DNA from 2 places in the Rhizobium sp. BR 315 genome. Region 1 is predicted to be linked to the other one. Evidence: riboswitches for the same ligand, from Rfam matches in the RefSeq annotation. Region 1 holds a riboswitch; the other holds the start of a gene.
What was found. A riboswitch is a leader RNA that binds a small molecule or an ion and turns the genes downstream of it on or off. The one in region 1 is predicted to bind thiamine pyrophosphate.

Region 1 (3,412 bases):
ACGTTACGGATCATTTGCGCGCCTCCCTGATGGCTTTGGCGATAAGGACTGTCGCGGCCGCGGGATCGGGCGTGCCGCATATGGCCGAGACAACGGCCAGCCCGTCTGCCCCGGCCGCCAGCACCGCAGCGGTGTGCTCGGCCTTCAGGCCGCCGATAGCGACCGTCGGAACCGGGCAGAGCTTGACGATGCCGGCGAGCCCGTCGAGGCCGATCGGCTGCTTGTGGTCGGGCTTGGTCTGCGTTGCAAAGACGGGGCCGACCCCGGCATAATCAACGATCCCCGCATCGATGGCCGAGGCGAGGGCCTCGGTCTCTACCGAAAGGCCGAGGATCATATCCGGGCCGATCATCCGTCGTGCCTCATGGGCATCCATATCCTCCTGGCCGATATGCAGGCCATCGGCGCCGATGGCGATAGCGGCCTCGACGTTATCGTTGACGATAAGGCGGGCATTACTACCGGCCAGCATCTGCTTGAGGGCAAGGCCGGTCTCGATCATGGCTGCGGTCGAGGCATGTTTGTCGCGCAGCTGCACGATGGTTGCGCCGCCGGCGAAAGCGGCACGGGCTGTTTCGACCATGCCGATATCAGCGCATAGGACAGGATCCAGAACGAGATAGAGTGAAAGATCGAAGCTTTTCATGCCGTCATGATCCTCGCTTTGGCGGATAGGGTCTCGGCGTCGAGGGCAGCCAGCGCATCGAGAAAGCGCCAGGAAAAGGAGCCGGGGCCATCGGCCGCCGCTCCGGCCTGCTCCCCGGCAACGGCAAAGACGGCGAGGGCCGCGACAGTCGCATCGAAGGGATTGTCGGGCGTGGTCGCCGCGAATGCTCCAACAAGGCAGGTCAGCGAGCAGCCGAGTGCCGTGACCTGAGGCATGAACGGCGAACCGCCGGCGATGCGTCGGGCCTCGCGTCCATCGGTCACGAAATCGGTGACGCCGGTGATGGCGACCACACATTCATGCCGTTCGGCGAGTTGCCTTGCCGATTCCTCAGCCAATTCGACGGGGTCGCGGCTGTCGACGCCCTGGCCGCGGCTGGCGCCACCGGCAAGCGCAATGATCTCCGAAGCATTGCCGCGGATGATCGTCGGCTGCAGCTCCAGCAATTGTGCGACCGCCTTGCGCCGGAAGGCCGTAGCGTAGTGAGCAACGGGATCGAGAACCCAGGGCTTGCCGGTCTCTCTTGCCGATCTTGCTGCGGAAAGCATGCCCGCGAGCCATCCGGTCGATAGCGTGCCGATGTTGATCGTCAGCGCGCCGGAGATGGTGGCGAATTCGGCGGCTTCTTCCTCGGCGTGGACCATGGCAGGGGATGCGCCGGCGGCGAGCATCACGTTGGCGGCGATATTCATCGCCACGAAATTGGTGATGCATTGTACCAATGGCGGGTTCGCCCGCATGGCGTCGAGTAGAGTGCCTGTCGTGGTTTGGTCCGGCATATCGCCCCTTTCAGGCGGGCGAGACGCATAGGGGCGCGAGCAATGTTGCAAAGCCCCGAGCGACTCCCTCCGCCAGCATGATCTGGTTCAGGTTCAAAGGGTGCTTCTCAGCCCGCCGAACAGCGGACGCCCCTGTCTCTCATCCCTTCCTTTGTCGCAGACAACGCCGGCGATGTCATCAGCAAATCGCAAGGGATGTGGTTGGCCGGTCGTGACGGGTGTCACCGGAGCCGCATTAATCCATGCACTCGATGCATGGGTGCAGTGAAGCCTTGGCGCTGCCAAAGAGCAGGAGGTTGGACTATATGTGTCTCATCGAAGTGAACGAAGCGCCAAGCACGGCAGCTCAGCTTCGAATGCCCAAGGAAAGGGGATCATCATGAACGTAGCACGCTCTTTCAATAACTGGCGCAAGTACCGTCAGACGGTCGCTGAACTGGGCCGTATGTCTACCCGCGAACTGCACGATCTGGGTATCGATCGCGGCGAAATCCGCAATGTTGCCCGCGCAGCCCTCGCTGGCTGACAGTCGGCAAGGCTAAGTTATAAGCTGTATTTTGCGAGCGCCTGCCTCCTCCCGAGCAGGCGCTTTTGTTTTGTCCGCATGAAAGCCCGAACCGTGCTCTCTGCCGAAAAATGCTCCAGTCGAGCTTTCTGCTTTTCGCATAGCGCATAGCTGTCTTGCAAAGAAATGCCTATCAACTGAGCAAAAGACTGGTATGTTTAATCCATCGAAGCGATGCACCTCCTCCCGCATCCCTTCGCTTTGCAGGCGCCCTTCTCCTCCTCCCAAGGTCGTCTGCGTGAACAGCGGAACTCCTCCTCCCATCCGCTGTTCGGTTCTTGAAGAAAGCCTGCCGCACCTCCTCCCGCGGCAGGCTTTTTTGTTCTGTCCAAGACCATCAAAGGCATCGCGTGCGCCTCTCGTAAAAATGAACCGACGTCACTATGTGCGACAGGCGTAGCGCGCTACATCGAAGATCACCTCAACCTGATTCACCGAACAAGGAGGATGCCCATGACCGGTTCTGCCGAGTATACGCCGCCGAAGATCTGGACTTGGAACAAGGCGAATGGCGGCCAGTTCGCCAATATCAACCGTCCAATCGCCGGGCCGACCCATGAAAAGGAATTGCCTGTCGGCCGGCATCCTCTTCAGCTCTATTCGCTCGGTACGCCAAACGGCGTGAAGGTCACGATCATGCTCGAGGAGCTGCTGGCGCTTGGTCATAGGGGCGCCGAATATGACGCCTGGCTGATCAGGATCGGCGAAGGCGACCAGTTCGGCAGCGGCTTCGTCGAGATCAATCCGAATTCGAAGATTCCCGCTTTGCTCGACCGCAGCGGCCCCAAGCCGATCCGCGTCTTCGAATCCGCTTCAATTCTGATGTATCTCGCCGAAAAATTTGGCGCCTTCCTGCCGACCGAGCAACCGGCTCGCGCCGAATGCCTGTCCTGGCTGTTCTGGCAGATGGGCAGCGCACCCTATCTCGGCGGCGGTTTCGGCCATTTCTATGCCTATGCGCCGACGAAGATCGAATATGCGATCGATCGTTTCGCCATGGAAGTGAAGCGCGAACTCGACGTGCTCGATCGTCGCCTCGCCGAGAGCGAATATATCGCCGGCAGCGAATACACCATTGCCGATATGGCAATCTGGCCCTGGTACGGCGGCCTTGCCAAGGGCTGGCAGTATGGCGCAGGCGAATTCCTGCAGGTCCAGGATTACAAGAATGTTCAGCGCTGGGCCGAGCAGATTTACTCGCGCCCTGCCGTCAAGCGCGGCCGCATGGTCAACCGTATGTCGGGCGATCCTTCCGGGCAATTGCGCGAGCGTCATGATGCCAGCGATTTCGACACGAAAACACAGGACAAGATCGAAGCCGTGGGCTGACCCTTAGATCCTTGCCTTGATTCAGGGATGCTCGCGGCTCAAGGCCGCGAGTTTTCGTTTTGGAGTGCCTGC
Region 2 (3,412 bases), on a different contig from region 1:
CTTCGTCAGTTCGCCCAGGGTTTCGAGTTCGGCAAACTGCGCGGCGTCATTGGCGTCGGCGATCGAGCCGGGGCGCAGGCCGTCGCCGAGCGAGAAGGAGACGTCATAGGCGCGGCAGATATCGCAGATCTCCTCGAAATGCTCGTAGAGGAAGCTCTCGCGGTGGTGATGGAGACACCACTTCGCCATGATCGAGCCGCCGCGCGACACGATGCCGGTGACGCGATTGACCGTCAGCGGGATGTAGTGCAGCCGCACGCCGGCATGGATGGTGAAATAGTCGACGCCCTGTTCGGCCTGCTCGATCAGCGTGTCGCGATAGACCTCCCAGGTGAGTTCCTCGGCAATGCCGCCGACCTTTTCGAGCGCCTGATAGAGCGGAACCGTGCCGATCGGCAGCGGCGAATTGCGGATGATCCATTCGCGGATGTTGTGGATGTTGCGGCCGGTCGAAAGATCCATGACGGTATCGGCGCCCCAGCGGGCAGCCCAGACCATCTTCTCGACTTCCTCTGCCATGGAGGAGGTAACGGCGGAGTTGCCGATATTGGCGTTGATTTTCACCAGGAAGTTCCGGCCGATGATCATCGGTTCGGCCTCGGGGTGATTGATGTTGGCCGGGATGATGGCGCGGCCGGCGGCGACTTCCTGGCGAACGAATTCCGGCGTCACATGATCGGGAATATGAGCACCGAAGCTTTCGCCGTCTCGAACCAACGCTTCTGCCTTGGCCTTTCGACCGAGATTCTCGCGGATGGCGATGAATTCCATCTCCGGGGTGATGATGCCGGCACGCGCATAGGCAAGCTGCGTGACCGCCTTGCCGTCTTTGGCGCGCAGCGGCTGGCGACGTCCGGGAAATTCGGGTGTCAACCGGTCGCCGCTGACGAAGCCATTGTCTTCGGGGCGCACATGGCGGCCTTCGTAGGCCTCGACATCGCCGCGGGCGAGCACCCAGTCGCGGCGGAGCTGCGACAGGCCCTGCTCGATGCTGATATCGGCGCCCTCGATCGTATAGGGGCCTGAAGAATCATAGACGACGACGGGCGGTTCACCCGATGTCGGATGGACGCTGATCTCACGCATCGGCACACGGATATCGGCATGGATGTCTCCAGGAATGTAGATCTTCCTCGAGGCCGGCAGTGGGCCGGTGGTGACGGTCGGAGTGAGGTTTTTTGCGGCAATGTTCATGGTTTGAGGCTCCAAATTGCGGTTGGAGACCCAGTCAATCAGCCGGAATGATGGAAAGACGTCGATATGGATTCCACGCGTGAACCCAGAGCCATCGAGCGCTTGCACCGTCCCTACGCCAGTATGAACTGGATCAGGTTCAACGGGTCACTGCGCCACAACAGGCAAAGCCATATTGTCCAGCAGTATCTCAGCCCCTTGCCGGGACCCCCCTGGTGAATGCTGGAAGGCTAAGCTCTCTCTTCCGCTGCTGTCAACCCTATAGCGACGATCGCATTTCGCCTGGTGGCTCCCAGCTGCGCCGGGCACCGGATGGCTTCGACGGGAACGTTCCACCATGAGTCGAAAATATCGGTGCGCGCCGATCGGAGTTGACCACCAAGCTCGGACTTGTCCAGGATGCCGCCCGCTGGCGCGTTCATGCTTCCGGTAGGGCGCAATCGGCGCCTTTCGGCTTTCGCCAGAGGAGGTTGCATGGGCCTCGCTGTCGGCAGTTGCATTTAGGCAACAGCGATCAAGACTAATGCGCGGGTCGGTTTCACATAATTGACAAACATACGGGCTGTTTGTAAATCGGATGCAGGACACAAGTTGTCTTACGGTCGAGCTATCGGCCGGATCGGTAAAGGCATTTCCAGACCTTTGCCGCGGGGTCAATTGTGGAGGTTCGAGGGGACTCAAGCCAACATTAGGTGCGTATTTGCCGGGCTGCCTGGTCGCGTTTGAACGAGGCCGATCTTTAAAGTGGTATTCCAGCCCTGTACTCGCGGTAGGTTCGAAATGCATATTGCAACCAGGAGTTTATCATGAACATCAAGAGCCTTCTTCTCGGCTCCGCTGCTGCGCTGGCAGCAGTATCCGGTGCTCACGCAGCCGACGCCATCGTTGCTGCTGAGCCGGAGCCGCTGGAATACGTTCGCATCTGCGACGCATACGGTGCTGGCTACTTCTTCATTCCGGGCACGGAAACCTGCCTCAAGATCGGCGGCCGCGTCCGTACCGAAGGTGAATGGTATGATGCCTACAACCCGAACAGCAAGCAGGGCACGCTGTGGCACACCCGTGCTGAGCTGAACGTCAATACCGCTTCCGACACTGAATACGGCCCGCTGAAGACCAACATGGTTATTCGCTGGGATTGGAGCGAAGGCAACACGACCAGCACCAAGCTGCTGTTCGCTAACATCAGCCTTGGTGGCTTCCTCGTCGGTAAGGCTGACTCGCAGTACAATTCGTACATCGGCTACGCCGGCGACGTCATCAACGACGACGTCATCTATGACGGCCCGTACGAGCTGAACCAGATCAGCTATAACTACGATGCCGGCAACGGCTTCACGGCTGTGGTCTCGGTCGAAGACAGCAACTCCAGCGGCTCCGGCGCTTCCTACGGCTCCAGCTGGTGGGCAGACGACAAGGCTAACCACTACGCTCCTGACGCCGTTGCCGGTGTTGGCTACAAGGTTGGCAACTTCGGCTTCAAGGTCGTCGGCGGTTACGACTCGATCGTTGAAGAAGGCGCTATCAAGGCTCGCGTCGATGCCGACTTCGGCGTATTCTCGGCCTTCTTGATGGGTGGTTACAACACCGATGGCAAGAAGCTGAACAAGTATGCCGGCACGAACCTTGACCGTTCTGCTTGCCCCGTTGCTGATGCATCGAAGTGCGGCTGGGGTGACTGGGCCGTTTGGGGTGGCGCTAGCGTTCCGATCAACGAAAAGCTGAAGTGGAACCTCCAGCTCGCCTACACCGACAGCAAGATCTTCGCCGCTACCACGAACCTGAAGTGGAACCCGGTCAAGAACCTGCTCATCGAGCCGGAAGTTTCCTACACCAACTTCGATTCTGTGAACCAGGATCAGTGGGCTGGTATCCTGCGCTTCGAGCGTAGCTTCTAATAAGAGATTACCCGGCCCGCGCCGGGTAAGGGAAGCCTGACGTTCCAATCCGTCAGGCTTCTTCAACTGATCGGTTGACCTCCGATCAAAGAGAAAGGATCCGGCTTTCCCTCCGGATCCTTTTTAGTTTTCGAGCCGCTAAGTTTTTAAGCCGCAGACGTCTCTATTTCCTGCATCTGGGCCGATGGGAACCAGGTCTTCAAAACCATCTTGATGAACATCTGTCCGCAGGGCGCGAGCTGGAAATTGCCCCTGTCGAGCGTCCATTCGGTGATCAAGCCACCGATGACGGCGGTTAGCGCCGAGGCAGCCGTGTCCGG

Region 2: another riboswitch for thiamine pyrophosphate. It lies ahead of thiC (phosphomethylpyrimidine synthase ThiC); the one in region 1 lies ahead of thiM (hydroxyethylthiazole kinase).

What each region holds. Positions count from the first base shown of each region.
Region 1 is NZ_JARWKZ010000015.1:90,924-94,335, reverse strand. It holds gene thiD (bifunctional hydroxymethylpyrimidine kinase/phosphomethylpyrimidine kinase) at 1-14, opposite strand, end outside; gene thiE (thiamine phosphate synthase) at 11-646, opposite strand; gene thiM (hydroxyethylthiazole kinase) at 643-1,446, opposite strand; TPP riboswitch at 1,494-1,590, opposite strand; gene QD409_RS16960 (DUF1127 domain-containing protein) at 1,826-1,972, shown strand; gene yghU (glutathione-dependent disulfide-bond oxidoreductase) at 2,465-3,340, shown strand.
Region 2 is NZ_JARWKZ010000002.1:330,122-333,533, forward strand. It holds gene thiC (phosphomethylpyrimidine synthase ThiC) at 1-1,194, opposite strand, end outside; TPP riboswitch at 1,287-1,418, opposite strand; gene QD409_RS04020 (porin) at 2,001-3,092, shown strand; gene QD409_RS04025 (TetR family transcriptional regulator) at 3,239-3,412, opposite strand, start outside.